Regions from separate parts of the Mesorhizobium sp. M0676 genome, predicted to be linked through region 3. Evidence: riboswitches for the same ligand, from Rfam matches in the RefSeq annotation. Region 3 holds a riboswitch; each other region holds the start of a gene.
The links. A riboswitch is a leader RNA that binds a small molecule or an ion and turns the genes downstream of it on or off. The one in region 3 is predicted to bind cobalamin.

Region 1: it holds a riboswitch for cobalamin, as region 3 does, so the genes downstream of both, NKI35_RS05280 (aromatic ring-hydroxylating oxygenase subunit alpha) here and NKI35_RS21210 (CbtB domain-containing protein) in region 3, are expected to answer to the same signal.
Region 2: it holds a riboswitch for cobalamin, as region 3 does, so the genes downstream of both, metE (5-methyltetrahydropteroyltriglutamate--homocysteine S-methyltransferase) here and NKI35_RS21210 (CbtB domain-containing protein) in region 3, are expected to answer to the same signal.

What each region holds. Positions count from the first base shown of each region.
Region 1 covers NZ_JAMYPU010000003.1:283,200-293,740, reverse strand. The annotation lists gene NKI35_RS05310 (carbohydrate ABC transporter permease) at 1-731, shown strand, start outside; gene bglA (beta-galactosidase BglA) at 737-2,401, shown strand; gene NKI35_RS05300 (ABC transporter ATP-binding protein) at 2,468-3,580, shown strand; gene NKI35_RS05295 (DUF680 domain-containing protein) at 3,654-3,887, opposite strand; gene NKI35_RS05290 (DUF680 domain-containing protein) at 3,959-4,162, opposite strand; gene NKI35_RS05285 (DUF680 domain-containing protein) at 4,230-4,436, opposite strand; cobalamin riboswitch at 4,936-5,137, shown strand; gene NKI35_RS05280 (aromatic ring-hydroxylating oxygenase subunit alpha) at 5,254-6,501, shown strand; gene NKI35_RS05275 (FAD-binding oxidoreductase) at 6,539-7,639, shown strand; gene NKI35_RS05270 (PqqD family protein) at 7,799-8,221, shown strand; gene NKI35_RS05265 (hypothetical protein) at 8,375-9,424, shown strand; gene NKI35_RS05260 (glycosyltransferase family 2 protein) at 9,421-10,164, shown strand; gene NKI35_RS05255 (glycosyltransferase family 2 protein) at 10,198-10,541, shown strand, end outside.
Region 2 covers NZ_JAMYPU010000039.1:3,899-14,439, reverse strand. The annotation lists gene glyA (serine hydroxymethyltransferase) at 1-776, shown strand, start outside; gene metK (methionine adenosyltransferase) at 830-2,005, shown strand; gene NKI35_RS28255 (adenosine kinase) at 2,114-3,106, shown strand; cobalamin riboswitch at 3,515-3,716, shown strand; gene metE (5-methyltetrahydropteroyltriglutamate--homocysteine S-methyltransferase) at 3,811-6,162, shown strand; gene NKI35_RS28245 (cytochrome-c peroxidase) at 6,601-7,656, opposite strand; gene NKI35_RS28240 (hypothetical protein) at 8,568-8,921, shown strand; gene NKI35_RS28235 (glycosyltransferase family 10 domain-containing protein) at 9,059-10,141, opposite strand.
Region 3 covers NZ_JAMYPU010000019.1:110,863-121,403, reverse strand. The annotation lists gene cobO (cob(I)yrinic acid a,c-diamide adenosyltransferase) at 1-80, opposite strand, end outside; gene cobU (bifunctional adenosylcobinamide kinase/adenosylcobinamide-phosphate guanylyltransferase) at 82-594, opposite strand; gene NKI35_RS21215 (CbtA family protein) at 587-1,390, opposite strand; gene NKI35_RS21210 (CbtB domain-containing protein) at 1,406-1,585, opposite strand; cobalamin riboswitch at 1,622-1,817, opposite strand; gene NKI35_RS21205 (gamma-glutamylcyclotransferase) at 1,885-2,577, opposite strand; gene NKI35_RS21200 (aromatic ring-hydroxylating oxygenase subunit alpha) at 2,714-3,811, shown strand; gene NKI35_RS21195 (MFS transporter) at 3,877-5,076, opposite strand; gene NKI35_RS21190 (acetyltransferase domain-containing protein) at 5,309-6,319, shown strand; gene NKI35_RS21185 (methyltransferase family protein) at 6,316-6,822, shown strand; gene NKI35_RS21180 (MerR family transcriptional regulator) at 7,108-7,494, opposite strand; gene mgtE (magnesium transporter) at 7,653-9,071, opposite strand; gene NKI35_RS21170 (LuxR C-terminal-related transcriptional regulator) at 9,338-10,003, shown strand; gene NKI35_RS21165 (aminotransferase class V-fold PLP-dependent enzyme) at 10,149-10,541, shown strand, end outside.

The DNA.
Region 1 (10,541 bases), on a different contig from region 3:
GCGTCTATTACGCCTCGTCGGCGCCACCGAAATTCACCACCGACAATTACAAGACCGTGCTGTTTTCGGAGGGCATCGGCCGCTCGTTCATAAACTCGCTGACCGTCACCATCCCGGCGACGGTCATCCCGATCCTGATCGCCGCCTTCGCCGCCTATGCATTGGCGTGGATGCGTTTTCCCGGCCGCGCCTTGCTGATCGCCACAATCATCGGCCTGCTGGTCGTGCCGCTGCAGATGTCCTTGATCCCGCTTTTGAAGATCTACAACGGCGTCGGCATCTTCTTCGGTGTGCCGTCGAAAACCTATCTCGGCATCTGGCTGGCGCATACCGGCTTTGGCCTGCCCTTCGCCATCTATCTCCTGCGCAGCTATATTGCCGGCCTGCCGCGCGAGATCATGGAATCGGCGCGCATAGATGGCGCCAGCGATTTCGAAATCTTCGTCAAGATCGTGCTGCCGCTGTCCTTCCCGGTGCTGGCGTCCTTTGCAATCTTCCAGTTCCTGTGGGTGTGGAACGATTTGTTGGTGGCAATGGTTTTCCTAGGTACCGAAGGGGACCAGATCGTGCTGACCGCGAAACTCAACGCGCTGCTCGGCTCGCGCGGCGGCGACTGGGAAATCCTGACGACATCGGCCTTCGTCACCATTATCGTGCCGCTGATCGTGTTCTTCTCGCTGCAGCGCTATTTCGTCCGCGGGCTGCTGGCCGGCTCGGTCAAAGGAGGTTGAGACTTATGCAAGCCGCTTTGAAGGCGACCTCGAAGCCCGATCTCGCCGTCGATCGCGACTGGTGGCGGGGCGCGGTGATCTACCAGATCTATCCGCGCTCCTATCAGGACTCCAATGGCGACGGCATCGGCGACCTCAAGGGCATCATCCGCAGGCTGCCCTACATCGCCTCGCTCGGCGTCGACGCCATCTGGATTTCGCCCTTCTTCAAGTCGCCGATGAAGGATTTCGGCTACGACGTCTCGGACTATTGCGACGTCGACCCGATGTTCGGGACGCTCGCCGATTTCGACGCGCTGGTTGCGGAAGCCCATCACCTCGGCCTCAAGGTGATGATCGACGAGGTGCTGTCGCACACCGCCGACAACCATCCATGGTTCAAGGAGAGCCGCGCCAGCCGTAGCAATCCCAAGGCCGACTGGTATGTCTGGGCCGACGCCAGGCCGGACGGCACGCCGCCCAACAACTGGCTGTCGATCTTCGGCGGCTCGGCCTGGCAGTGGGACACCAGCCGCCAGCAATATTATCTGCATAATTTCCTGTCCGAGCAGCCGGACCTCAACTTCCACAATCTGGAAGTCCAGGACGCGCTGCTCGACGTCACCCGCTTCTGGCTGGAGCGCGGCGTCGACGGCTTCCGCCTCGACACCATCAATTTCTACTTCCACAGCCAGGGGCTGGAGAACAATCCGCCGCTGCCGCCCGAAGAGCGCAACGACCAGACAGCACCTGCGGTCAATCCCTACAACTACCAGCACCATATCTACGACAAGAGCCGGCCGGAAAACCTTGCCTTCCTCGAACGGTTCCGGGCGCTGCTCGACGAATATCCGGCGGCCGCCGCGGTCGGCGAAGTCGGCGATTCGCAGCGTGGGCTGGAAGTGGTCGCCGCCTACACCGCCGGCGGCAAACGCGTCCACATGTGCTATTCCTTCGATTTCCTGGCGCCGGAAAAGATCAGCGCCGCCAAGGTGCGCCAGGTGCTGGAAGCCTTCGGCAAGGTCGCCAGCGACGGCTGGTCGTGCTGGGCCTTTTCCAACCACGACGTGATGCGTCCGGCCTCGCGCTGGGCCGCCGACGAGGCCGACCCGGCCGCCTATCTGAAGGTTATCTCGGCGCTGCTGATGTCGCTGCGCGGTTCGGTCTGCCTCTATCAGGGAGAGGAGCTTGGGCTGGGCGAAGCCGAGTTGCAGTTCGAGGATCTGCAGGACCCCTACGGCATTCGCTTCTGGCCCGAATTCAAGGGCCGCGACGGCTGCCGCACGCCGATGGTGTGGGATGCAACCGCCAGCAATGCCGGCTTTTCGACGGCCAAGCCCTGGCTGCCGGTGCCGGGCAAGCACTTGTCGCAAGCGGTCAATGTTCAGCAGGGCGACGCGGCCTCGCTGCTCGAGCACTACCGGCGCTTTCTCGGTTTCCGCCGCCAGCATCCGGCCCTGGCCAAAGGCGACATCGAGTTCATCGAAAGCGAGGGCGACACCGTCGCCTTCACCCGCCGTGAGGGCAATGAGCAGATCGTCTGCGTCTTCAATCTGGCCAGCAAGCCGGCCGAGGTCGATCTCGGTGGTCAGGCGCTGCTGCCATTGGCCGGGCACGGTTTTTCGGGACAATCCGGCACAGGTTCCATCCGCCTCGGCGGCTACGGCGCCTGGTTCGGGCGCATCGACTGAGTTTTTGACGAAACTGGATTTTTTGAGGAAATCCAGGTTCTCTAGGGAAATCACTGGGAGGAAATTATGGCCGATGTCACGCTGAGACAGGTGAAGAAATCATACGGCAATCTGCACATTCTCCACGGCATCGACCTCGACATAAAGTCGGGCGAGTTCATCGTCTTCGTCGGCCCGTCGGGTTGCGGCAAGTCGACCTTGCTGCGGTCCATCGCCGGGCTTGAGGAGATCACCTCCGGCGAGCTGAAGATCGCCGGCGAGGTGGTGAACGACGTGCCGCCTTCCAAGCGCGGCATTGCCATGGTGTTCCAGTCCTATGCGCTCTATCCGCACATGACCGTCTACGACAACATGGCCTTCTCGATGAAGATCGGCAAGGAAAGCAAGGCCGAGATCGACAAGCGGGTGCGGCAGGCCGCCGAAATCCTGCAGCTGACCAAATATCTCGACCGCCTGCCCAAGGCGATGTCGGGCGGCCAGCGCCAGCGTGTCGCCATCGGTCGCGCCATCGTGCGCAATCCGAAAGTGTTCCTGTTCGACGAGCCGCTGTCGAATCTCGACGCGGCGCTGCGCGTCGCGACCCGCATCGAGATCGCCAAGCTCAAGGAATCGATGCCTGCCACGACCATGATCTACGTCACCCACGATCAGGTCGAAGCGATGACGCTCGCCGACCGCATCGTCGTGCTGAAGGACGGCCATATCGAGCAGGTCGGCACGCCGATGGACCTCTACAAGAAGCCCGGCAATCTGTTCGTTGCCCAGTTCATCGGCTCGCCGGCCATGAACATCCTGCCGGCGACAATCGACAGGACGGGCAACCCGACAATCGTCAGCCATGTCGGCGGCCGCAAGGCAACGGTGCCGATCGCAACGCCGGCGTCAGCAAAGGGTGCGGCAGTCAGCTTCGGCGTGCGGCCGGAGGATCTGTCGGCCGCCACCGGCGCGGAATATCTTTTCGAGGGCGTGGTGGACTATGTCGAGCAACTCGGCGAGGTGCAGCTTGTCTATGTCGATATCGGCCGCGCCGACCTGCCGTTGGTGACCAAGCTGCCCGGCAATGTCGAGGTCAAGCGCGGGGCAAAGCTGCGACTGACCGCGGATGCCGGGGACCTGCACATCTTCGACGCCGATGGGCACTCCTTCTCGCTCAAGCCGGTGGAAGTGAAGGCGGCTTGAGATAGCTGCGTCGTACAGGCATGAAAAAAGAGCGGCGGGCCAGGCCCGCCGCTCTTTTTTTAAGCTTCGGCTGTTAGTTGTTGCCGAACCGATCCCTGTCGCTGCTCTGAGGAACGAACTTCTGTTGGTCGTTCGACGAGTTCAGCAGCTTGTAGACCGCCGAGTTGGTGCCGGTCGACGAAGTGCGGGTGGTGTCGACGGCAGCGGCCGGCTGGTTGGCGCCATTGGAGCCATAATTGTCGCTGCCGGCAAAGGCAGCGCTCGAAACAGCCAGAACGGCTGCGGTGGCAAGAACGATCTTCTTCATTTTAGTCTCCTGAATTTTTCTGATGCCGCCAGCTGCAGCGGATAAGCCCGCCACGTGCTGGAAACCGGCTTTTAGCGGCCGAAAAGGTTACGGTCGGCACCGTGGGCAGGCGCCTGCTCGGCTGGAGCCGACTTCTCAACCGAAGCCGTATGGCCACTATCGGTCGACGTAATCGCAGGCTGGTTGGCGCCGTTCGAACCGTAGTTGTCGCTGCCGGCGAAAGCGCTGCCGGAGATGGCCAAAACGGCGGCGGCAGCAAGGATGATCTTTTTCATTTCAAACACTCCTGAATTTTTTGAGATCCCAAGAAGGGCGGGATAGCTGCCCTTCTTTTGGTCGGGATCAGCGATTGCCGTAGAGGTCGCGGTCGGCGCCCTGAACGACAGGCTGCTTGTCAGCGTGCGCCGGCTTCTGAATGGAAGCCGTATACGAGCTGTCCACCGAGACGGCTGGCTGGTTCGCACCATTGGAACCGTAATTGTCGCTACCGGCGAAGGCGCTGCCGGTGATCGCCAAAACGGCTGCGGCAGTGAGGATGATCTTTTTCATTTTTAGTACTCCAGTTTGACTGTCCGTTTAGCGGCGTGTCTTGGGAGGAATTCGCGTCGTTCGGACAGCCCCGATGTGGGAAAGCCATAGGCTGGTTTCCAATCACGAAGTTGTTCCGTGTGGACCACGGTCCTGCACCTTGAAATTGTGCCAGGAAGTTCCTTCATGGCTGTTTACTGTATTGTTTTCAGTTGCTTATGTCGAACCGAGTGGTTCGCTCCGGTGTCGGTTTCCGGACCGTCGTTCACACCGTCCTGCACGCATTGTCAACAGAAACGAACCGTTCGGTTCGATTAGAGATTGCTAATAGTAACTTCTCGATACCGTTGAGCCCTTTTTGCCCCCGATCGGAACTGGATCCGCAGCGATTCGAAACGGCGATGATAGCGCCGCAAGACAGGATCTCAGCCCTTCGGTGGTCGGCGGGGCGTATGCCGCGCGTGTCGCGCCGCATGGATATGATGTCGCTTTCATTCCGACGTCGCGATCGCTGCCGTGATTAGATGATCGCATCTCAGGTGCCGCTTCGTGACGACGCAGCGGAGAATTGGGAAGCCGGTCAGAATCCGGCGCTGCCCCCGCAACGGTGGTGGAGTTGAAGTCGCAACGGGAGACCACTGGGCAGCAGCCTGGGAAGGTGTCGCGATGGTCCGCAAGGACAACTCCAGAGCCCGGAAACCAGCCCGAGATGCCTAGACTCGACTGATCGCGGTGGGCGGTCAAGAGGTGGATAGTGCATGTCCGGCGCCGCGCCGGCCTGCGTCCGATCCTTCCTCCATCACCACCAAGTTCAGTCCTTAACCACGAGGACAGAACTATGGATACGCGCAACGACATGCTGAGGCTCCTGAACGGCCGCAAGCAAGGCTTTTCGCTGGAACAGCCCTTCTACACCGACCCGGACTATTTCAAGCTCGACATGGAGCTCATCTGGTATCGCGACTGGCTGTTCATCGGCCATGATTGCGAACTGCCGAAGCCCGGCAGCTATATCACCGTGCAGATCGGCGATTATCCGGTGGTGCTGGTCCGCGACCAGAAGGGCAACATCAACGCCTTTCACAATTCCTGCCGCCATCGCGGCAGCCGTGTCTGCAACACTGAGAAGGGCATGGCGGCAAAGCTTGTCTGCCCCTATCACCAGTGGACCTACGAGCTTGACGGCCGGCTGCTGTTTGCCCGCCAGATGGCCGAAGGCTTCGACAAGAGCCAGTTCGGCCTGAAGCCCGTCGCCTGCGAGAGCGTCGGCGGCTACATCTTCATCTGCCTGGCAAAAGAACCTGCCGACTTTGCGCCGATGCGCGCCATGATAGAGCCCTACCTCAAGCCGCACCGGCTGAATGAAGCCAAGGTCGCCTTCGAGAGCACCATCATCGAGAAGGGCAACTGGAAGCTGGTCTGGGAAAACAACCGCGAATGCTATCACTGCGCCGGCAATCATCCGGAGCTCTGCAAGACATTCCCCGAAGCGCCGACGGTGACCGGCGTGCAGGGCGCCGACAGCGATCCGGAGATGCTGGCGCACTGGGCGAAATGCGAGGCGGCGGGCCTGCCGAGCAAGTTCCGCATCGATCCGGCCGGGCAATACCGCGCCACCCGCGCGCCGCTGCTGCGCGATGCCGTCAGCTACACGATGTCGGGAAAGCGCGCGGTGACGAAGAACCTGTCCGACACTGTTGCCGCCGACCGCATCGGCACCTTAATGCACTATCACTATCCGACGACCTGGAACCACATCCTGATCGACCATGCGGTCACCTTCCGGGTGCTGCCGATCAGCGCCACCGAAACCGCGGTGACGACCAAGTGGCTGGTGCACAAGGATGCGGTCGAGGGCGTCGACTACAACCTTGAAGAACTGACCCATGTCTGGACCGAGACCAACGACCAGGACCGCCGCATCGTCGAGGAGAACGCCTTCGGCATCCTGTCCCCGGCCTATGAGCCCGGCCCCTATTCGGAGCTGCATGAGGGCGGCGTGATCCAGTTCGTCGAATGGTACGCGGCCTTCATCGGCCCGCGCCTTGCCGAAGGCGGCCGGCCGGCGCTGCGCAGCGTCGCGTGAGCTGGAGCAGGCGAAGAGGGACCAGAGGATGAATGCGATGACGGATCTTGGGCTCTATCGCCATCTCGACCAGATGGCGCCGTGGAACGATAGGCTGCAGGTGCTGGAAGTGATCGGCGTCAGCGACGAGGCGCCTGACGTCAAGACCTTCACCTTCCGCTCCGACAACCAGACCTGGTTCCGCTACAAGCCGGGCCAGTTCCTGACGCTGGAACTGCCGACACCGGACGGGCCGCTGATGCGCACCTATACGCTGTCGTCGTCGCCGTCGCGGCCGTTTTCGATCGCGGTGACGGTCAAGGCGCAGGCCGGCAGCATCGGCACGCGCTGGATGTTCGACCATCTGGCACCCGGCTCGCACGTCAAGGCCTACGGACCGGCCGGCGACTTCTCGTTGCACAGCCACCCGGCGGCCAAATACCTGTTCATCTCGGCTGGCTCCGGCGTGACGCCGATGATGTCGATGCTGCGCTGGCTGAACGACTGCGCGCCATGGACCGATGTCGGTTTCGTCAACTGCGCGCGGCGTGCCGAAGAGATCATCTTCCGCAAGGAACTCGAACTGCTCGGCGGCCATATGCCCGGCCTGTCGCTCGGCTTCATGATCGAGGAACGTTCCAGCCGCGAAGGCTGGTACGGCCATATGGGCCGCATCGATGCGATCCGGCTGCCCTTGCTGGCTCCGGATTTCCGCGAGCGCGAAATCTTCTGCTGCGGTCCCGATCCGTTCATGCGCGCCGTGCGCGGCATGCTGGATGCCGCCGGCTTCGACATGACGAAATACCATCAGGAGAGCTTTGCCGCGCCTGTGGTGGAGGAAATTCCGGCGCCGTTTGCCTCCCCGGTCGAGGACGGCATCGCTGCACCTGTCGAAGCCGTGACGCCGATCCGCTTCTCGCTTTCGGAGGTCGACGCCGGCTGCGTCGCCGGCCAGACCGTGCTGCAGACAGCGCGCAGCTCGGGCGTGCGGATTCCCGCCGCCTGCGAGTTCGGCCTGTGCGGCACCTGCAAGGTGAAGAAGGTCTCCGGCGAAGTCGAGATGAGCCACAATGGCGGCATCCTCGACCACGAGATCGATGACGGTTTTATCCTTGCCTGCTGCTCGAAACCATTGTCGGCGCTCGAAATCGAGGCTTGAGCCGGTCGACTTCGCCGCAACGGTCGCCGACGCAGGCGGTGTTCGCGGGTCTTTGTCTTGCCAAGCATAGGCCGAGTGATTTAGACGCACTTAGGAAGGGCTGGCAGACCGTGAAACCGGCGCATCCCTTCATGGGCGCATGGAACGGGGGACAGAGCGATGCAACAGCGGGTCTACGCGGTCGCAAGCAAGGACATCGTTTTCGAATCATTCGATGGCGAAGCCGTCGTTCTCGATCTTTCGAACGGTAAGTATTTCGGCTTTTCCGATTCCGGCAGCCGGGTCTGGCAGGCTTTGTCGTCCGGCGTCGCCACTGAAGCGCTGGTCGGAGCTGCCGCGGCCGCCGCAAAAATAAGCCTGGCCGACCTCGAAAGCTTCGTTGCCCGACTGCTCGATTTCGGGTTGCTTGCGCCAGCCGAAACACCGGCACAACCGCTTTCGGGCGAGCTGTCGTCTGCGCTTGCTGCCAGCAATGAGCCGCTCAAGGTCGATGTCCACGACGACCTTGCCGATCTCATCATTGTCGACCCGATCCATGAGGTCGAGGAACCTCTCGGCTGGCCGGCGGTGAAACAGGCATAATCGTTTCCCTAAAGCGCGTCGCGTTTGAACGGACTCAGGCGACGCGGTTTAGATCTTTGATTTTATGCATGTCGTCGTCTCAAAACCGGGGCCACCCCGAGCGACATGCATCAGGCGACCCGGCGCAATTCTGGACGCTGGAACAACGAACACATGCCTTTGATCACGCTGCAAACCCTGCCGGATTATGCCCGCCATGTGCTGGCGGCCGCGGAAAGCGCCGCCGCCTTCTATCCCGTTACCGCCAGCGTGCGGTTGCCGGGACTGGACCTGAGTGTCCACCTCGACCATGGCACGCTGGCGGAAGCCATGAGCCATGCCTTCATACCGGCCCCGGAAAATCCGTCTGCATCTGACGGCTGCCGCATTTTCGTCGCCCACCCGGCCATCGATGGCGTCCCCGCCCCGGCCACCTGGGGCCGAGGCGATTACAACCATCATGCCTTTGCCAACCGGCTGGAAGAGGCCGGATTGCGCGGCAGCTACTATCATGACCTCGACTTTTGGCAGTTCCATGATCCGCAACGCCATGTCGGGGCGCAGCTGATGATGTCGGCCGACGCCTTTCCGCCATGGGAACAAGGGGCGCCGCTGCGCGCCTTCCTGCATTGGGAATATGCGGCGCGCGGCATGCGGCTCACCCATGCCGGCACGCTGGGCATCGATGGCAAGGGCGTCCTGCTGGCGGGCTCCGGCGGTGCCGGCAAATCGGGAACGGTCGTCGCCGGCCTGCTCAATGGGCTCGATAGCGTCGGCGACGACTATGTGCTGATCGACCGGACCGAGGGGGTGACGGCCTATCCGCTGTTTGCCACGCTCAAGCAGGATCCGGAGGGCTTCAAGCGGCTGAAGCTGGAGGGTCGGCTAAATTCGTACCAACCGCTGAACTGGCAAGGCAAGCATGCCTTTCACATCAACGAGGTCGCGCCTCGACCAACTCCTGCAAGTCTGGACATTATTGCTTTGATAGTGCCCCATATCAGGGGAGGTGCGAGAAGCTCGGTCATGCCCATATCGCGCAAGGATGCCATGATCGCCTTGGCGCCGTCAGGAATCGTGCAGATGCCGGGGGAGCGGGAAGCGGGCTTTCGCTTTTTCAGCGAGCTTACCCGCGATCTGCCATGCTACCGGCTGTCGCTGGGGACCGAGCCGCGCGAGATCGCCGGCACGATTGCGGATTTCGTCCTTCGGGGCGCTGCATGAAGTTGAGCGTCATCGTGCCGGTCTACAATCGGGAGATCTATGTCGTTTCGACGTTGCGGTCCCTGCTCAGGCAACGCGACGATGCCGATCTCGATATCATCGTTGTCGACGACGGCTCGACGGACAGCTCCGTTGAAGCCGTCCGCGCCATCATGCGGGAAGCATCGTGCATCCGCCTGTTCCAGCAGGCCAACCAGGGCGTGGCCAACGCGCGCAACACAGGGCTGAAGCAGTTGCTGCCGCAAACCGAACTGGTGTCGTTCCTGGATTCGGACGACGTCTCGCCGGCTGGACGATTCAAGGCTGGCCTACCCCTGTTCGCGGCCGACCCTGCGCTCGAGCTGACCTACTCGCTGATGACGCGCGTCGATCTCATGGACGACGAAACCCTGCAGCCGGCACGGGGCGGCGCAGGTCCCACCGTGCGTGGCGTCAGCCTTAGCGCCGGGATATTCCGCAGGGCACTCATCGACCGTACAGGTGCTTTCGACGAGGAGTTCCGGCAGGGCGAAGACGCTGACTATCTGCTGCGCATTTTCGAAACCAGCCCAAAGCACATTTTTCCCGACACCGTCGCGGTATACTACCGGCGCCACCCCGGCAATTTGACCAAGCAAAGGGATGTGGCGGTGCGCGAATATCTGCGTGTGATTCAGAAATCCTTGCGGCGGCGCAAGGCCGATCCGTCGCGGCGCCCGGTCGAGGGGCTTTTCGAGATCAAGCGTCCGGCAGAGTGGTGAAAGAATGAACAGATCACAGCCTGGAATGCGTGCGTGAAGCTGAGCGTGATCATGCCGGTCTACAACCGCGAACGCCATGTCGGCTCGGCGCTGCGCTCGCTGCTGAGGCAGCGCGATGCCGCCGATCTCGACATCATCGTTATCGACGACGGTTCGACCGACAGTTCGGCGGCGGTCGTGCGCTCGCTGATCGCGGAGGCGCCGTGCATTCGCCTTTTCCAGCAGGAGAATGCCGGGGTGACGCGGGCGCGCAACGCGGGCTTGCGGCAATTGCTGCCGCAGACCAGGCTGGTATCGTTTCTCGATTCGGACGACATTTCCCCGCCGGGCCGCTTCAAGGCGGATCTGGCCTGTTTCGACGCAGACCCCACCCTCGA
Region 2 (10,541 bases), on a different contig from region 3:
CCGCTTACCCGCGTGTCTTTGACTACGCGGCAATGGCAGAAATTGCCCTGGAAGCGAACTCCTATCTCGTAGCCGACATTGCGCACATCAGCGGCCTGATTGCGGCGGGAGCGCACCCGAATCCCGTGGGCCATTGCGACGTGGTCAGCAGCACGTCCCACAAGTCGATCCGCGGTCCCCGCGGTGGCTTCATTTTGTCAAGGAACGAAGATCGCTATCAGGCCCTGTATCATACAAAGAGCAAATACAATCTCGCCAGACGAATAGACCGGGCGGTCTTCCCTCACCTGCAAGGCGGACCTCACATGAATGCCATCGCTGCGCTAGCGGTTGCCTTGCACGAAGCCGCGAACCCGTCCTTCCGAGGCTACGGCCAACAGACGGTCAAGAATGCCAAGGCTCTGGCACATGCACTGCTTGAGCGAGGTTATGACCTGGTTACCGGGGGGACGGACAATCACATGCTGATCCTTGATCTTCGCGATCGGCCACTATCGGGCAAGGCCTATGCCGAGCGACTAGCAAAGGCAGGGATCATCACAAACTTTAATATGGTGCCTGGCGACCCGCGGCATCCGGCGGTCACAAGCGGAATTCGCCTGGGGGCGCCAGCAGTGACGTCAATGGGCATGCGCGATGTGGAAATGGTGCAAATTGCTGGCTTCATTGACTCCGTCCTCCAGCGGCCAGACGACGAAGATCTCCATGCCTGCGTGCGAAGAGACGTTGCCGACTTGTGCGCTGCGTTCGAGGTCCCGGGCATCTCCGACAAGTAAGGTGGGCCAAGCAAAATGCCCATACCACATCCAACATCCGAAGCGAGGTATTCATGGCTAGGCAGTTCGTGTTCTCTTCCGAATCGGTTGGCGCGGGGCACCCGGATAAGTTGGCCGACAACATCTCGGATGCCATCCTCGATGCCATCCTCCGCACGGATCCCAAGGCGCGCGTCGCCTGTGAAGCGTTGGTAAAATCAGGGATAGTCGTTCTGGCTGGCGAGATCACCAGCGATGCCCAGGTGGATTACAGCCAAGTTGCGCGCGATACGATTCTCGACATTGGGTACGACGACGAGGCCGTCGGCTTTGACGGCCGGCGTTGCTCCGTCGTTCATGCCCTCACCGAGCAGTCGCCCGACATCAGCCAAGGCGTTGACGAGGGAAGAGGGCAAGACCTCCAGCAGGGAGCGGGAGATCAGGGCCTCATGTTCGGCTACGCATGCCGCGAAACCGATACCCTGATGCCTTTGCCGATCCAGCTCGCTCATCGCTTGACGAAACGGCAGGCGTATGTCCGGAAGGCACAACAGCTTGGCTGGTTGCGTCCTGACATGAAATCCCAAGTCTCAGTGCGCTATGAGGGGTTGCGCCCGGTCGCCCTGGATACCATCGTCGTGTCGACGCAACATGACGAGCAGGTCTCGCAAGAGACTGTCCGCGAGGGCGTCATTGAGGAAATCATAAAGCCTGTCCTGCCGACCCACCTGGAGACGGAAGGCATCAGAATTCTGGTCAATCCGACGGGGCGGTTCGTAGTCGGCGGGCCGCGTGGCGACTGCGGTCTCACTGGACGCAAGATCATCGTCGATTCCTATGGCGGGATGGGTCGTCATGGCGGCGGCGCCTTCTCGGGCAAGGACCCGTCCAAGGTTGACCGCTCGGCTGCCTATGCAGCCCGCTATGTCGCAAAGAACATCGTCGCTAGCGGACTTGCGGACGTGTGCGAGGTGCAGCTTGCTTACGCAATCGGCGTGGCCAGTCCGGTTTCCGTCATGGTCAACACGTTCGGGACAGCCAGGGTTGAGGAAAGCAGGATCGAGCGCCTCATTCTTGAGTTGTTCGATCTCAGACCGAAAGGCATTATCAAGATGCTTGATCTCTTACGCCCTATATATCGCAATACAGCGACCTATGGCCATTTCGGCCGTGAAGAGCCTGATTTCACCTGGGAGAAGACAGACAGGGCGGACGAATTGCGTCGCGAGGCAGGACTCGCCGCCCCGTGAGAGCCGCCGGCGAACGGATTGGCAAGCGGAAAGCCCATTTCCACCGGGCAGACCCGCGCCTGGCAGGCGTGGCGAGAAGCCGGCTCGGGTTTTTTGGCGGAGACATTGATGCCGGATTATGACGTGCTTTGCATCGGCAATGCCATTGTCGACATCATCGCCCAGTGCGACGAGGCATTCCTCGAGATCAACGGCATCATCAAGGGCGCGATGAACCTGATCGACACGCGCCGCGCCGAACTGCTCTACAGCCGCATGGGCCCGGCGATCGAGGCCTCCGGCGGCAGTGCCGGCAACACGGCGGCCGGCGTAGCCAGCTTCGGCGGACGCGCCGCCTTCTTCGGCAAGGTCTCCAACGATGCGCTGGGCGAAATCTATGCGCACGATATCCATGCACAGGGTGTCGCCTTCGACACCAGGCCGCTCAAGGGCGAGCCGCCGACGGCGCGCTCTATGATCTTCGTCACGCCCGACGGCGAGCGCTCGATGAACACCTATCTCGGCGCCTGCGTCGAGCTTGGCCCTGAGGATGTCGAGGCCGACAAGGCATCCGGCGCCAAGGTTACCTATTTCGAGGGCTATTTGTGGGATCCGCCGCGCGCCAAGGAGGCGATCCGGCAGACGGCGAAGCTCGCACACGAGGCCGGACGCGAAGTGTCGATGACGTTGTCGGATTCGTTCTGCGTCGACCGCTACCGGGACGAGTTCCTCGAGCTGATGCGCTCGGGCACTGTCGACATCGTCTTTGCCAACAGCCACGAGATCAAGTCGCTCTACCAGACAAAATCCTTCGACGAGGCGCTGGCTCAGATCCGCAAGGACTGCAAGATTGCCGCCGTCACCCGTTCCGCAAAAGGCTCGGTGATCGTGCGCGGCGACGAGACCGTGGTCATCGAGGCGACCGCCATCAAGGAGTTGGTCGACACCACCGGCGCCGGCGACCTCTACGCCGCCGGTTTCCTGCATGGCTACACGCAGGGCCGCAACCTCAAGACCTGCGGCGACCTTGGCTCGCTGGCGGCCGGCCTGGTGATCCAGCAGATCGGCCCAAGGCCAAGGCAGAATTTGCGCCGCGAGGCGGAAGGGGCTGGGTTGCTGTAGATGCGCCGGCAACTAACCAGCCGCCCTACTGACGCGATGACCGCAGTGGCGGAACTGTGTCAAAGCTCGCTGATAGCGACAGCCACTCGCTTCGGAGAACTGACCCATGCTGCTGCCGTGAAGCTCGCTGGAGGAGCGGTGCAAGGCGTGCTTGCCATGACGGCATTCACCGTCATCCAGATCGTCACCAGCATTTTCCAGAAGCTCAGCTTGGGGAAGGCCAGTAAGGTTCCTGAGGTAACGGAGAACTCGCGGCGTCCGTCGGACTTGACTTGCGATCACGTCCCACGATGCCGAATGCGGGCAGCAGACTGAATATTTCACAATGCTAGACAAAGGCGTAAAAGCGCGATCACATAGCGACATAAACATTTCGTTATGCGTCATTGACAAAAGAGCGAACTGCTGTGATTGTCTGCGTGTCGTGGTTCTCGCGTGCGGCGCTGCCGCAGCGGAGCTAAGAGGGAAGCCGGTGCGATGCCGGCGCTGCCCCCGCAACTGTTAGCGGCGAGCCAACCCCAGTCACGTCACTGAGGCGAATACCCTCAGGAAGACGGGTAGAGGCTATGACCCCGCGAGCCAGGAGACCTGCCACGCGAATTACGTCCACGGGCGGGGTGTCTCGGTGGCCGCTGCAACCCGGCGTTGATGCCGGCCTGCTAGCGCCTTCCTTGTCACCGACGCCCCAATCATCGGGGTATGACATGACTGTCTCTCAGCAAATTCCTGTAGCAACGCTCGGCGTGCCGCGCTTCGGTCGTCGGCGAGAACTGAAATTCGCGCTTGAAAGCTACTGGTCCGGAACATCGTCCGCTGGCGACCTTCTCACGACGTCGAAGGCGCTCCGTGCCGCTAGCTGGGAAGAGCAGCGCGATCGCGGCGTGTCGAAAATCCCGTCGAACGACTTCTCGCTTTACGACCATGTGCTCGACACCGCAGCCATGGTCGGGGCCGTTCCATCCCGTTACGGCTGGAATAGCGGCGAGGTCCCACTTGACATCTACTTCGCAATGGCGCGCGGCAACCAGGGTCAGACGGAGGATTGTGGACACGCTGGTTACCAGGTGGAGGCTCATGGACCTGGTGTAACCGCGATGGAAATGACCAAGTGGTTTGACACCAACTACCACTACATTGTGCCGGAACTCGATGATGATCAGACGTTCGCCCTCTCGTCATCGAAGCCGGTCGATTACTTCCTCGAGGCTAAAGCTCTCGGCATTCACACACGCCCAGTCATCCTTGGACCCATCACCTTCCTCAAGCTGGCGAAATCGCCTGCCGAGGGGTTCGGTCCCATCGCGCTCCTACCGCGGCTGCTGCCGGTTTACGAGCAGCTTCTGGAGAGGCTGAAGCTGTCGGGAGCCGACTGGGTGCAGATCGATGAGCCAGCGCTTGTCCTCGATCTGAACCCGAACGAACGAGCTGCGTTCGAATTCGCCTATGGCCAGCTGTCGAAAGCCGCGCCCGAGCTGAAGATCATGCTGGCTACGTATTTCGGGTCGCTGGGAGACAATCTCGAAACCGCGATTTCTCTGCCCCTGGCCGGCCTGCATATTGATCTCGTGCGCGCTCCCGAGCAGCTGGAAACGGTGGCTCGGCTCGCTCCGAAGGATCTGGTGCTCTCGGTTGGCTTGATCGATGGCCGCAACGTCTGGCGTGCGAACCTGCCCGCCATTCTCGACCGCATCAAACCGATCGTCGCCGGCTGGCCCTTGGACCGCGTCGAGATCGCGCCTTCTTGCTCGATGCTGCATGTGCCGATTGATCTGCGCATGGAGACGGAACTCGACGCGGACATCAGGTCGTGGCTCGCCTTCGCGGCCCAGAAGACCGACGAGCTGGTCTTGCTGGCCCGGGCCCTGTCCCAAGGCAGGGATGCGGTGGCAGGCGCGTTGAAAGCGTCTGCCGAGGCTGCCGCCACGCGCGTGACATCCACGAGGATCCATGACCCGCTTGTTCAGGGGCGGATCGCTAGCATTGAGGACAGCGCGAAGCGACGAGAGAGCGCTTTTGGCGAGCGCTCCAGAGTCCAGGCCGGCTCACTCGGGCTGCCGCCGTTCCCGACGACGACCATCGGGTCCTTCCCGCAGACGCCGCAGGTACGCAAGGCGCGGGCCGCTCATGCGAAGGGCCAGCTGAGCTATGTCGACTATGAGACGTTCCTGAAGAAGGAGATCGAGGCTGCAATTCGCTGGCAGGAAGAGATCGGGCTGGACGTGCTGGTGCATGGTGAGTTCGAGCGAAACGACATGGTACAGCATTTCGGCGAGCAGTTGTCCGGCTTCGCGCTCACCCAGCATGCCTGGGTACAAAGCTATGGGTCGCGCTACGTGCGTCCCCCCATCATTTTCGGCGACGTATCGAGGCGCAATCCGATGACAGTGCGCTGGTGGCAATTCGCCCAGTCGCTTACGGAAAAGCCCGTGAAGGGAATGCTCACAGGCCCAGTCACCATTCTCAACTGGTCTTTTGTTCGCGACGACGTACCCCGCTCCGAAGCCTGCCGCCAGATCGCGCTCGCCATCCGCGACGAAGTGACGGATCTCGAAAGATCCGGCGCAAGGATGGTCCAGATCGATGAGGCCGCGTTTCGCGAAGGATTGCCACTGCGCCAATCTGACTGGAAAGTCTATCTCGACTGGGCTGTCGAATGTTTCCGGATCGCTTCAACGGGTGTAAAGGACGCGACTCAAATTCATACCCACATGTGCTATTCGGAGTTCAACGAGATCATTCACGCGATCGCTGGAATGGATGCGGATGTCATTTCGATTGAGACGTCGCGCTCGAAGATGGAACTGTTGGACGCCTTCACGAGCTCCAAATATCCGAACGAAATCGGTCCTGGCGTCTATGATATTCACTCACCACGCGTCCCGGAAGTCGGCGAGATTTCGGACTTAGTCATGCTTGCCCGCGAGCGACTGTCCGACGGCCAACTGTGGATAAACCCGGACTGTGGCCTCAAAACACGCAAATGGGAGGAGGTCCGCCCTGCCCTCATTAACATGGTCGCTGCAGCACGCGCGCTCCGGCAGAAAGTGCAGGCGTGAGGCTTCTCTTCCTCACCGTGTGGGGAGTTGCCGGCTGGCGGATGTCGGCCGGGAATATGCCAAACCGATCACACTCTTGGAAATGAGCCACTCGGCGCAAATGTGCAATTTCCCTACGGCACGTGTCTTAATCCCGCAGAAATATAAATGTGGCACTACGCTATAATATCGGTTCCTTGGGGACATACAGGCCCCGCGCCTCGAACAAATCGGACACGCGTCGTTTCTCAAAGTAGACTGCTTGGCGCGTTCGCTCAGGCAGCGACAATATATGGTGCTGCGTCTGTCCGCCCCCAGTTGATCGCGCAGACTACGGGCGAGGTGGCAGGTTTCGGGTATCGCTAGCGTCCCGCCAATTCGGAGATGGACGTCGCAATTCGTGTCGCCAAGTAAAAATCGCCAATCATTTTCGATTGCGAGTCCGCAGCCAGTTGGCCCTTATTTTCCTGAGATCTGCGTTACAGGCCGGGGCGTTGTCGCCGTTTCTGAGGGTAAGATGGGATAGGCGACGTCAGGTGCCTCTCCGGTCAGCGAGTTGAGGAAGGCAACAAGCAGGTCAACTTCTTCGTCCGCCAGTACTACGCCGAGCTGGGTGGTCCCCATAATGGCGACGGCCTGTTTCAGATCCCAAACCTTGCCCGAATGAAAGTATGGCGCGGTGAGTGCAACGTTGCGCAGCGGCGCCACGCGGAAGACATAGGAATCGTCGGCTGCATTGGTGACCTCAAATCGGCCCTTGTCTTTGTCCGGCAGGACTTCGGCGCTGGGCCGTTCCATGAGGCCGAATGGGTAATAGGCTTGCCCACCAACGTTGATGCCGGCATGGCAGGACGAGCAGCCTTTGTCCATGAAAAGCACCAGGCCCTGTTTCTGTTCGGAAGTCATGGCAACCTCATCACCATTCAGGAAGCTGTCGAACGGGGCAGGTGTGACGAGTGTCGCCTCGAAGGCTTCGATCGCCTTGGCGAAGTTGTCGAAGGTGACCCGATCGGCTTCAGCCGGAAAAGCTGCATCGAACCACTCGACATATTGCGGCATGGACTTGAGAGTGGCGATGAGTTGGCCCGGTGTATTGGCCATTTCGATCCCGGCTTGGACCGGTCCCTTCGCCTGAGCCTTCAGGTCTTCGGCACGACCATCCCAGAACTGGGCGATGTTGAAGACAGCGTTCAGTACAGTCGGCGCGTTGCGCTGTCCCTTCTGCCAACCATGGCCAATCGAGGTTTCGTGATTGTCGTCGCCGCCGGTGGCCAGGTTGTGGCATGAATTGCACGACAAGACGCCTGACGCCGAGACGCGTGGATCGAAGAACAGTGCCTTGCCGAGAGCGATCTTTTCCGGGGTGATCGGGTTGTTGGCGACTGTCGGCGTGGTGGATGGCAAAGCCGTGAAGGTGGCCAATGCCGTATCTCTGAGGTCGGTGGGGATCGAATCCGCAGCAAAGGCGGTGGGTGCCAGCAAGGTGACAGCCATCGTACTGAATAGGATTTTCATAATTGGTCTTCCTGCGTCGTCCACGCAGCCATTATGCGATCTACGGCTCATGAACGCCCTGAGCTAGATCAGCTTGAGGGAGAGGACGGGGTCTCACACCTGTTTTCGCAGCTGAGCTGGGACCCTCTTGGAAGCGATCGCTCTTCTCGATTGGACTTCAGGGAGGAGGAGTATCCCTGGTTGGCAACCGGTTTTATGCATCAAAGCACGCCCTGAGGGCGGCTTCGTAGATTCGGTCACTGCGATCTTCCAGCCAAGGTTGAGAAAGTCGACAGCATCCGCAAGACTGGCAATCTCTTGCACGATGTGCGCTGCACGCCTTGCGAAAAGTGAGCTTCTGAAACGTCAGGGTTCTTTCGTTCCTCCTGACCTGCTGATTGCGTGAATCGGCCTTGTCGACACCCGCCGACTACACATTGTGATGTCACCAGCGATGGCGGTTTCAATACCTAAGCAGCGACGGTCTATGCGACAGTATGGAGGTCGTAGCGGAATAGCCGTTCTGCCTTCATCGATCGTCACACCGGCATATAGCTCCGCTTCTACGAACATCCCATCACGCGAGGATGGCGCGGCGCTTGAGCAGGTCCACCCGCTGCAACTGCCTCACACCTTGATCCACAGATCCTAGGCGATGACCATGTTGTCGTCATCATTTGACGGGCGCGCGGCATTGGCTCATAAGCGAGCCACCGCAAACTGTGCGGTTGCCAGTGCGTAATGAAGTGAATTGGAATGATCTTCGGTTTGGGAAACACGCACGTCCGACGCAGCTTGCGTTGACAGAGGCGGTTTTAGGCGCAATAGCACCTCCGCTGGCCTATTTTGTGGAGTTCAATTGTGGTTCGGCCAGAGGCGCGGGGCGCCGGACCGGCCCCTTGTAAACCTAATCAAAGAGAGAGAGATCCTGGATGGAAGAAATCTTACCGCGCATCGCCACTGGTGCCGGCATCGGCCCGGCTGTCGCAGAGAAGGCCGTTGGGTTAATGCTGGGTTTCCTGCGGAGCCACGCGGCCGACGGTCCCGGCGCGCGCATGATCGAGGCCATTCCGGGAGCTTCGGAATTAGTAGCGAAGTATCATGGCGACGACCCAGAGGGTGGCGGCCTTATGGGGCTCGGGCAGCAATTGATGAGTGAGGGTCTCAGCATGGCAAAGATCGCCGCCCTCGCCAACGAGACGATCGCCTGCGCCAAGGAACATGCCGGCGACGAACTCGTGGACGAGGTCCTCAATTCCGTTCCTGGCCTTCCCCAGTTCGTCTGATTAGCGGCAGCCGGGGGCGCATGACCTTGTGCGCCCGTGCCGGCCCGTTTGCGCAGCAGGCATTCTCCGCCGGGCGTTCCGCACCGATCTCGTGAGACCACCAACCGCCGGGCACGCGGAGCGAGCGTTGGAGTACTTCATTCGTCTATCGAAAAATCAACTTCAGGCGATTCGATGTGTATAATTTCTGGCGGTAAGGGTTTATCCTGAACGCTTTCGATGAAGCCCGCGAGATAGGCAAACGTATTGTATTTCTCGAGGACTAGCCGCTTCGCCTCTCTTATTGCGCCGCGACGTTCCTTCCAGAGGTCTGAGTTGATAATTTCTTGAATTTTTTGGATTACGTTCTTGTCCTCTGGGTCAATCAGAACCATAGAGTCCGAAGGGAAGAACCTCGTGATTGCCGGGCTGCCGTAATAGATCGGCATTGTTTCAGCGACGAAGCAGTCCATAAGCTTCTCTGTAAAATAGTAATCAGCACGAGTATTCTCGAACGCTATACTGTAGCGATAAGGTGCGAGTGCGTTCCATTTATCTCCAATCAGCCGAAAACCTCGGCCGAACAGGTCAAAATCGAGCTCCTTTCTTAGCCGTTCCAGAAACGCCAGCCGATACCGATGTCCTTTAAGCAGGGCGATGTTACTGGTAATCCATGATAGCCGAAGTGGCTTATCCATGACTTCGCTGACCAGAAGTTGGTCATATGTCTTGTTTACAGACCAAGACCGAGTGATCGGTGGAGACAAAACGAATCGGCGAGCTGCATTCTGCCGAGCAACCAGCTCTGCGTCAGACGTCAGGACGATAGTATTTTTCCCCTGCCCTTCATGAAATGCACGATGAGCTTTCGTCGGCGGTTCGCCGATTGCAAAAATTGTCCTGTTGGGGCTCGCCTCGATATCAACAGGGAGCCCAAAAAGAGAAGCAGAGTTAAAGACAATATGCCAATCGGGCACGAAGGATGTCGTGCGTACAAAAGCGACATTGTTCCAGATTCCACTGCCCTTTGGAGTGAGGTGGTGGATTGCATCATCCAAAACGCCCCAAGAATCTAGACATGTAGCAACAATGGGCGCCGGGCGTTCCGTCAACAATTTGGCCGACAAAGCAGTTCCACTCCCTTCACTCGTGAAGGTACTCAATCGCCATTCAGGATTGCGGTAACATCGGGCAGCATAAACCTTCAGGGACCTGCTGTCGAGGCAATTGTCGCTTTGCACTTGACCAGGTTCTTCCTCGCTTCGTGTGGTGATTAGGCCGGCTGAGTGGCAGCATGCGTGCCTAAGGAGTTCGCAGCCGGCGCTGCCTAATGGTACGTTTGATCGTCTTCAGGCGGTTGATCAGCCCTTCCGCCTCGGCCGTTCTCCACGGCAGTTCAATGGCATCGCGAACGGAGTCAACGTCACGGCGTAGGACCAGACCGAAACGCGTGATGGCGATGAGCCGGGTGACGCCAAGTCGATCGAAGTGCCGAGCTTGCCCAACTCACAGGCCCCGCAAAATGCCGCGGAGGGGCAAGGCAAGCCTGCGCATAGTGGCAAACTCATGTCATCCCTGCTTCAGGACGTCGACCTTTCTGGCCTGGTTGATCGTCAGCACATACGGAGGCTTCATGCAGAG
Region 3 (10,541 bases):
ACCTCGGCGTCCTGCACCGCCTTGCGCTTGGCCATCTTGGCGCGATGGCGCTCTTCGTCTTTTGTGTCGATATCGGTCATCTCATTTCACCTTGAGCGGCAGCCCCGCCACCATCAGAAGCACCATATCAGCTACGACCGCGATCTGCTGGTTGAGCCGGCCGGCGGCATCGCGGAACCGGCGTGCCAGCGCATTGTCGGGCACAATGCCTTGTCCGACTTCGTTGGAGACCACGAACCACGGTCCGCGCGGCCGCGAAAGCACATCGGCCAGCCGCCGGCACTCCCCCTCCAGATCATGATCGGCCAGCATATGATTGGTCAGCCACAGCGTCAGGCAGTCGACAAGCACCGGCTGGTTGTCCGGCAATGCCTCGATCGCACCTGCAAGATCAAGCGGGGCATCGATGGTCGCCCATCCCTCGCCGCGGCGCGAGCGGTGCTGCGCGATGCGCTCGCGCATTTCGCCGTCATAGGCTTGCGCGGTGGCGATATAAGCCCATGGCGGCGGCAACGCCGTCGCCAAACTTTCGGCATGCACGCTCTTGCCGGAGCGCGCACCGCCGATGATGAAGGTCAAACTGCGATCAGGCAAAGGTGTCGCGCAGGCTGGTCGCGGTGCCGGTGAAGCGCGCGCGCACTATGCCGACAACCGCGCCGAGCACCACCCAGAACACCAGATTGGTCAGCGTCACCGCCACCACGAACTGATGATGCAGGCCCTCCGGGATCGGCGTTACAAAACTGTCAGGCTGCGGCGCGCCGACAATATGCGGGGCGACGATCAGGACGACGGCGAGCACGGTCAGGGGCGCCGACGTGCGGAAGGTGATAAGGGCAAGACCGATCGCCGTTGCCATCACCGTTGCCCACCACCAGATCTGGCGCTGCATGAGATCGGCCGCCGGCATTGCCGGCAGTTCCGGCGGCAGGCCGAGTCCCGGCGCCAGCGTGAAAACGGCAAAGCCGGCCAGACCCCAGAACACGCCCTGGCGCCAGCTGCCGATGCCACCGGCGAACTCGGAAACCGCCACCAGGACCACCGCGAAGCCGATGCCGGTGACGATATTGGCGACGACACTGAAGGCGAAGCGCTCGAAGCCGTCGGCCGGCGCCCAGCCTTCGTCCTCCGCCGGCGCGGCTGCTTCAGCCGGTGTTGCGCTGCTCACCGCATTTTCCGCCGGCGCGGCGGTGCTCATGGCATTGGTGTCCGTAGCGTTGGCGGCGGGCACCGCGGCATGCTGATGCTCGTGGCCGCCACCAGCCTTTTCGTAGACCTCCGCCTTGAGGATCAGCGGCACGGTGGCGTAGGCCTGCATGCAGGCGAGAGCGACACCGGCCACGAGCCCTGCGATCGCCGCGATGAACACGACGTTGCGAAACAGGTTCATGATGTCAGATCCTCGTCAGTGGCAGGGAAACGCCATCGAATGGCGATAGTCGTGCGCCGCATTGTGGACCGCATCGATGTGCGAGAAACCGACAACGCCGACGACGAAAATCCCCAGAAACGCGCTAAGCACGAGCTGCATGAAGCGCGACTGCGAGGAGACGGAAGCGCCGAGGGAGACGGAAGCGGAATTCATATCTTGTCCTTTCGCCCTCCACCCGAGGGCATCGAAGTCAGTTCCCTGTCGCCGGCAGGTCTCCTGGCTCGCGGATCAGCGCCCTTCCCCACCTTCCCGAAGAAAAAATCCCCAGTGGCTTGGAGAGGACTACCGCACACAGTTGCGGGGGCAGCCACGGCATTGGGCAACAAGTCAGCCCTCACCGCATTCCCTCTTGGTCCCTAACGGAACCGACGACATGCATGACTATAGGCTGAAACGGCCGCATCCGGCAAACCAAATTCCGCCGGCCAACAGCGCGAATGCGCCATGCGGCGTTACGGGTTCAACGCGGTGATCCGTTCGGCAACCAGCCGCTGCAGCCGCCACAGATGGCGATCATGAATGCCGCGCTCTTCAAGGTTTTTCACCGTGTTGTAGAGATAGTCGGCGCCCGACCCCCAGTGCCCGCAGGACGTGGCCAGCCTTTCGACGACCTTGCCCTCGTCGAGCGGGCCGGAATAGGTCAGGCCGTTGCGGTTGATGACGAAGGCCAATGCCCTGAGCGGTCCGGCCTCGCTTGCAAGCTTCAGCATGCGCGGCCGGTAGCTTGTCGGCTTCAGCGTGATTTCGCGCCGGAAAAGCCGGCCCAACTGCCCGCGCCGGTTACTGTCGGTCAGCCGGAAGGCGACGCCCTTGCATTGTCCGCCACGGTCCAGCGCCATCATCAAGCCGGGGCTGTCCTTGGTGCCGCGCCAGCGCGTCATGTTCATGCAAAAGGACCGATGCCAGCCGCGCGCCAAGGCAACGCGGTCCTCGACATAATCTATTTCCGGTTTCCAGATCAGCGATCCATAGCCGAACAGCCATAGCGGTTCGCTGTCCGGGAGTTCGACCTGCAATTCATCCAGCAGCGCGTCATAGTCGGCTTCATCGAGATGCATCGCGTCCGGATCCGGCCCGGGGTCCCTGATCTCGCGCCAGCAGCGCGCGACCAGCTCCGGCGTAAGCGACATCTGTCGTGCGGCCACTTTCCGAATCCCCCCAATTTCCGAATGTCCCATGTCCACGACATGATTATGCGCCGCGCCTGCAACCGGCAATGCGGCACTCTGATTGACAAACGATTTGCCGGGGTGTCGGCTGACGCTTCATAGGAAGCCAGCCATGCATCCCAGCCCGAGCGAGCGCGACCCCTATAACGGCCTGAGCCGGGCCGAACCGACGCTACCGTCGTCGGCCTATTGGGATAGCGAGGCTTACCAGCGCGATCTCGACGCCATCTGGCACAAAAGCTGGCTGCTCGTCTGCCGCGAGGCCGACCTCGCCCAGCCGCTGGCGTTCAGGACATTCCGCGTCGGCACGCAGGAAATCGTCATTCTGCGGGACGAGACCGGCGAGTTGCGCGCCTTCCACAACACCTGCCGGCATCGCGGCTCGCAGCTTTGCCAGGAAAGCGAGGGCCGGCTGAAAGCGCGGCTCATCACTTGCCCTTACCATGCCTGGTCCTACTCGCTGCGCGGCGATCTCGTGCGCGTTCCCTCGAAATCGCTGCCAGATGGTTTCGACAAGGCAGATCATCCGCTCTACCGGGTGGCGCTGTCGGTGTGGCGCGGCTTTGTCTTTGTGAACCTTCAGCAGGCTGCGGCCGGCTCCGCCGGGACCTCCTTCGATCCCGCATCCGGCGACCTCGCCAACTGGCCGCTGGAACCGCTGGTATCAGGGCATGTCCTGCGCAAGGTGATGAACTGCAACTGGAAGATCTTCTGGGAGAACTTCAACGAGTGCCTGCATTGCCCGGGCGTCCACAAGGACCTGTCTCGGCTGGTGCCGATATACGGCCGCGGCCTGATGAGCCGGCACGACGACCCCGACTGGGTCCGCCATGCCGACAATGACGCGCCGGAGTTTTCGGGTGGCCTGCGCGCCGGCGCCGAGACCTGGTCGCGCGACGGACATGCCCATGGCCCGGTCTTACCGGGCCTGACGCCAGCCGAGCGTGCGGCCGGACAGACCTATGCCACCAGCCTGCCCTCGATGTTCATCGTCGGCCATGTCGATTATGTCAGGACGGTGCGACTGATGCCGCTCGGTCCCGAACAGACCGAACTCACCGCCGAATGGCTGTTCGCGCCCGAGGCGCTCGCCGAGACCGACATCGACAATGTCGTCGCCTTCGGTACCCAGGTGCTGGAGGAGGATGCCGCGATCTGCGAGGTCAACAGAAAGGCCTGCGCTCGATGCGTCACGCGGCCGGCGTGCTGATGCCGGAGGAGTATGATCTGCATCGCTTCCACAAGTGGGTGCGCGAGCGGCATGCGGCCTCCTGATCAAAGCGACTTCGGCAGATAGCGCCAGGTGATAAAGCCGCAAACCGCGGCCAGAATGCCCAGCGTCACGAACACCGAGCCGAGGCCGAAAAACGCCAGCACCACCGAATAGACCAGCGGCGGCGTCAGCTCGGAAAAGTCGAGATAGGTGCGGTAGACCGCGGCCATCTGCGCCCGCTCATAGGACCGCACCGAGCGCATGAAGGCGGTCGAGCCCAGTGCATCGAGCGCGATGGTGAAGAAGGCGCCGCAGAGCAGGAAAAAGCCCGTAAGCAGCGGCGCGGTAGTGCCGACCGCGCCCGCCGCAAGCAGCGTCGCCGACATCGCGAAATAGGCGAAGGTCATGGTGCGCCGGCCGCCGAAGCGTTTTCCAGCCTTGCCCCAGAAGATCGCCATGAACAACAGCGCATTGCCGGCCGAAACCAGCAGGCCGCCGGCAAGCTCGCCCTCGCCGGTAATCACCATGAACAGCGGCCCATAGACGAAGAACGTCGTCCAGAAGCAGGAGCGGCCGAAGGCGATCAGCCAGGCCAGCCTGAGCCTGGGTTGTGCTACGAAGCGGCCGATATTGGCCAGCGGATTGGCCGGCCGCGTCTTGCCAGGCCGGATCGACTGGTTGTCGCCCAGCCTGTAGGTCCAGAACAGCGCCAGCAAGGCCAACGCAAACACCGCCACCGCGCCATGCGCGGCATAGATGCCGTAGCGTGTGTAGAGGAAGATGCCGAGTGTCGGCCCGCCGGTCCAGGCAAGCATCGACCACGCCATGCGCAGCGATTCGGCCTGCATGAAATCGGTCTTGCGGATGTGATCCATGATGTAGAGGTTGAGCGTGATCGACAGCGCGCTCGCCCCCATGACGCGGCACAGCATGCCTGCCAGTTGCCCGGCAAGCGTGTGGGTGACGAAGAACAGCGAGCCCATCGCCAGCAGGCAGGCGCCGGCGGTATAGACCCAGCGCCGGGCAAACCTGCGGATCAGCATCGGCATGAACAAGGTCACCGACAGGCCGAGCAGCGCCACGATGGTGTATAGGATCGAGACGATCTGCTCGTTGTGCAGAATCTCATAGGCCTGGATCGGGATGACGCTCGATACCGTGGCGCGGGCGAAGGATTCGACCGCATAGAGCGAGGCAAAGGTGCGGGCATCCGCCGGACGCAGGGCCGGAAGCCAGATCGGATGGCGCACATGGGTGGACATTTGATCCCCAAATCAGACTCGCAGCCCAAATCTGCGCTGGCGCTTCCTCCGCCGGTAACAGGAAACCGACCCCTTCCCGGCAAAAAGCGAATTCGGCCAAAGGCTTTCCGGCTCTGGCCTAAAGCGCCGCCCGATGCAGCCGCACGGCGCGACCCGGAGCGTAGGGGGCGGCCTTCTTTTGTCCGGTGCAACCGTGATAGTCGTCTTTGGGGCTGAATCAGATCGCGAGACCATGAGCATCCATACCGCACCCTCTGGAGATCAACTGAAGCGAGATCAACCGAAGCGTATCGTCGCCATCGATGTCGTACGCGGTATCGCGCTGATCGCCATGGCGAGCTACCACTTCACCTGGGATCTCGAAAATTTCCACTACACCGACCCCGGCCTCACCGCCGTCGGCTGGTGGAAGATCTATGCGCGCTGCATCGCCTCGACCTTCCTGTTCCTGGTCGGCGTCAGCCTGTTTCTCGCTCATGGCAGGCAGATCCGCTGGACCGGCTTCTGGAAACGTTTTGCCATGGTCGCCGTCGCGGCCGCCGCCATATCGGCGGTCACGTACTTCATCACGCCGGACAGCTTCATCTTCTTCGGCATCCTGCATCAGATCGCGCTGGCCAGCCTGCTCGGCCTTTTGTTCTTGCGGCTGCCGTACTTGCTGACGCTTGTCGTGGCGGCGGTGGTGATCGCCGGGCCGATCTATTTCCGATCCGAAGCCTTCGATCATCCGGCGCTGTGGTGGGTCGGCCTGTCGGCGATCAACCCGCGCTCCAACGATTACGTGCCGCTGTTTCCCTGGTTCGGCGCCGTGCTTCTCGGCATCGCCGCGGCAAAGTTTGCGTCCACCACCGGCCTGCTGGCGCGGCTGGCCACGCTGGCATCGGGAAGCTGGACCAGGCCGCTCACCTTCATCGGCCGCCACAGCCTGGCTTTCTACCTGATCCACCAGCCGCTGCTGTTCGGGTGCGTCTGGCTGTTCTCGCAGATCGCGCCGGCGCCGGTCGAGACACGGGAAGTGGTCTTCCTCAAGGAATGCCAGGTATCCTGCGAACAGCAGCGCGACACGGAGTTCTGCACCAGCTATTGTGTGTGCATGCTGGACACGCTGCAAAGCGAAGCGGCATTCGACCGGCTTTACAATGGTGACCAGACCCCGGAGTTCAAAGCGCATCTCGGTGAACTCGCCGGCATCTGCACCGCCAGGACGGAGGAGAGTCCGATGACGCAGGGAGGGCAACAATGACTGACAAGCTGGCAAAACCCCGGCTGGCAAAACCCGATCTATCGAGACCACGGCTGATCCCGTGGCCGCCGGTGATCTACATCGCCGCCATCGCCATCAGCATCGTGCTCGGCCTGTTCTATCCGCTGCCCTGGATCGGCGACCTCTTGGGCGACCTTTTGTTTGCCGCCGGCTTTGTGGTGCTGTTTGCCGTTGCAGCCCTCTGGTTCACCGCTATCCGCACCATGATCCGGGCCAAAACGACGATGAACCCCAATGGCGTGCCGGAGCATCTGGTGACGTCTGGCCCGTTCGGCGTCACGCGCAACCCGATGTATCTGGCCAACACGCTGCTTTTGATCGGCGTTGCCTTCGTCTCGGGGATCGTATGGTTCCTGCCGCTGGCTTTGATCGCGGCATTTGCAACGCAGAAGGTCGCCATCGAGAGCGAGGAGAAGGTGCTGTTCGCCAAATTCGGCAAGAAGTACCGCGACTATGCGAAGCGGGTCAGGCGCTGGATTTGAGGCGGGTGTGATCGCTGGCAGGGTTCGCATGCCTTGGCGACTAGCCGAAACGCCCATCTCTTCGTCATCCACGGGCGAAGCAAGAAGCGTAGCGGCGCAGCGCAGACCCGAGGATCCATGCCGCGACGTACAGCAGTTGCCACGGTCCAGAATTCTGCACCGCTGCACTCCACGGCCAATGTCACGGAATGGATTCTAGGGTCTCCGCGACGGAGCTTCGCTCCTGCTCCGCCCTAGAATGACGAAGTTCTGTAGCGATCGCCGCTCAACGCGCGATGAGTCCGCTCAGGTATTAACCCCCAGCTCCACCAGCCGCTCAACACATGACTCCTCGGCCTGGTCGAGCTCCGCCAGCGTCTCCTCGAGATCGCGGCGCTTCTGCCTGAGATCCTCGCGCTTCTCCTCGATGCGCTTGATCATCAGCTTGAGTTGACCGACCTCGCCTGGCGGTTCCTTGTACATCTGGATGATTTCGCGGATCTCGTTGATCGAGAAGCCGAGCCTTTTCCCGCGCATGATCTGGCGGATCAGATGCCGGTCCGACGGACGAAACAGCCTTGTGCGGCCCCGCCGCACGGGTTGCACCAGCCCCTCATCCTCGTAGAAGCGCAGCGTCCGCGTCGACACGTCGAATTCGCGGGTCAGTTCGGTGATCGAATAATATTCCCGCATCTTTGCTCCAAATGTCGGAACATCGGAAAACGCCCGGTCGCCCGGGATTTCCAACGCATTCCGATCAACCCCGTTCCAAGCCGGACTCGGCATGGAACCCCGCGCAAGCCTCGCACCACATTTACGTAAAAGTCAATTGAACCCGCAACGCCTCTTTCTCAAGGGATAGCGAACCACCAGGTGGCCAGCCCGAGGAAGGCAAAGAAGCCAACGACGTCGGTGACCGTAGTGACGAAAACCGCCGACGCCACCGCCGGGTCGATCTTGAACCGGTCGAGCAATAGCGGGATCAGGATACCGGCAAGGGCTGCCACGAACATGTTGATGATCATCGCCGCCGCTATGATGCCGCCCAGATTGGCATCGCGGAACCAGACGGCCGCGACGATGCCGATCAGCACGGCGAAGATGATGCCGTTGATGGAACCCACGCCCATTTCGCGGCGGATGATGCGGCCGGCATTGTAGATGTCGAGATCCCTGGTCGCCAGCGCGCGCACCGTGACGGTCATGGTCTGCGAACCGGCATTGCCGCCCATGCCGGCCACGATCGGCATCAGCACGGCCAGTGCTACAATATGCTCGATGGTGCGGTCGAACAGGCCGATCACCGAAGCCGCCAGGAACGCCGTCAACAGGTTGACCAGCAGCCAGGGAACGCGCGAGCGCGAGGTCGAAAGAATGCTGTCGGACAACTCTTCGTCGCCGACGCCGCCCATGCGCAGCAGATCTTCCTCGGCCTCCTGCTGGATGACGTCGACGACGTCGTCGATGGTGAGCACGCCGACCAGCCGCTCGTTCTCGTCGACGACGGCGGCGGACAGAAGATCGTATTGCTCGAAGTCCCGCGCCGCCTCTTCCTGGTCCATGGTGGCCGGAATGGCGTGCCTCGTCTCGTGCATCACGTCTCCGACCTTGGTCGTGCGCTTGGTGCGCAGGATCTGGTCGAGGTCGATGGCGCCGAGCAACTTGAAGCTTGGATCGATGACGAAGATCTGGCTGAAGCGCTCGGGCAGGTTCTTGTCTTCGCGCATGTAGTCGATGGTCTGGCCTATGGTCCAGAACGGCGGCACAGCGACAAATTCGGTCTGCATGCGGCGACCGGCGGTCTCTTCCGGGTAGTCGAGCGAGCGGCGCAGCCTAATCCGCTCGGTGAACGGCAGCTGCGACAGGATCTCGTCCTGGTCTTCCTTTTCAAGGTCTTCGAGAATGTAGACCGCGTCGTCGGAATCGAGGTCCTGCATGCCCTGGGCAATTTGCTCATTGGGCATATTGTCGACGATATCGCGGCGGATCGCCTCGTCGACCTCGGTCAGCGACGAGAAGTCGAAGTCGGCGCCGAGCAGTTCGACAAGGGCGCGACGCTGTTCGGGGTGCAGGGCCTCCAGCAGATCGCCAAGTTCCGACTGGTGCAGGTCGTCGACTTCGCGCTTCAGCGTCAGCGTATCGCGATCGGCGATCGCCGCGCCGATCTGGGCGAGGAATGATGACAGAACGGCGCCGTCCTCGCCATAGATGTCGGCGTGGGCATCGTCAGCGGCTTTGGCGCCGGTCGTGTGGTCGTCCTGGCGTTCCACCAGCGGCTCCCGCCATGGGAATTTCGGAAAAGGTGCCTGTCAGGTCTAGCGCGCAACGCACGGGAATATCAAACGAAATGCGCCCCGCCCTGCATATGGGCGAGAGTGATTTCATCAGGATATGACGCCGCCCAGGATTCAGGCGGCGCGACAGCACATGTCGCTGGGGAAAGAGCACCCGAGCACGGTTGGGGCAGAATTGTCATGATGCAGGTCCTGCCATCTGCCGGACCCGCCCAGGCCAGAACCAGAACAGCCGGAAGCCCTTGAAGATCAAGTCACAGACGCAGAAGGCAATCGAGGAACGGCGCGTGCGCGTGGTCGTCGCCGAACGCAATCCGCTCGTCATATCGGCGCTGCGCGACATGCTGGACTGCGACGGGCGCTTCGAGCTCAGGGCCTGCGTGCAAAGCGGCAGGCATTTTCTTGAGTTGGCAGCGGAAGGCGAATTCGACGTCGCAATCATCGGGTGGAAGCTTGCCGACATGGACGGCGCCGATGTGCTGGCCGAGGTTCACAGCCGCAAGCTCGGCGTGCGCATCGCGGTGTTTTCCAACGACCACGACATCGGCATCCTGAAGCAGTGCGTGCGGCTCGGCGCCCAGGGCTACTGCTTCCAGTTCGACGATCCGGCGATCATCTTCGAGACCATCCTGGCCGTCGCGCATGGCCGCATCTGCATCCCCTACATCGACATCAACAAGGTCAACGACACACCCTTGTCACTGCTCACCGTGCGCGAGCGCGAGTTGCTGGCGGTGCTGTCCGACGGCTGGACCAATCTGCAGATCGCGACGCGCACCGGGATTTCGGAGAACACGGTGAAATACCACCTAAAGAATCTCTACGACAAGCTCGACGTCCGCAACCGGGCGATGGCAGTCGCGCTCTACGCGCGGGAGAGGCGTACCCAGAAGCAGCCGTTGGGGTAGGCGAGCGACTGGCCGCGGGTAGGTCACCCGGGTAGGCAACCCCCACCCGCGCGCGGCAAGATGTTACCCCTTGAGGTGTTGTTGCCATTAGCCGTCGAGACGAAACTCCCCTCACCGCTTTGCTGGATCAGGAGGAGTTCGCGACATGGCCGGTTTCATCCATCTTTTCATTCCCGGACCGACCAACATTCCCGAACAGGTCCGGCAGGCGATGAACCTGCCTATGGAGGACATGCGCGCCGCGTCCTTCCCGGATCTCACGCTACCGCTGTTCGAAGACATCAAGACGGTGTTCAAGAACGAGACCGGCCGCGTCTTCATCTATCCCTCCTCCGGCACCGGCGCCTGGGAAGCGGCGATGACCAATGTGCTCAGCCCCGGTGACCGCGTGCTGATGTCGCGCTTCGGCCAGTTCTCGCATCTGTGGGTCGACATGGCCGAACGGCTCGGCTTCGAGGTCGATGTCATCGACTGCGAATGGGGAACCGGCGTGCCGCTCGAGCTCTATGCGGAGCGGCTCAGGGCCGACAAGGCGCAC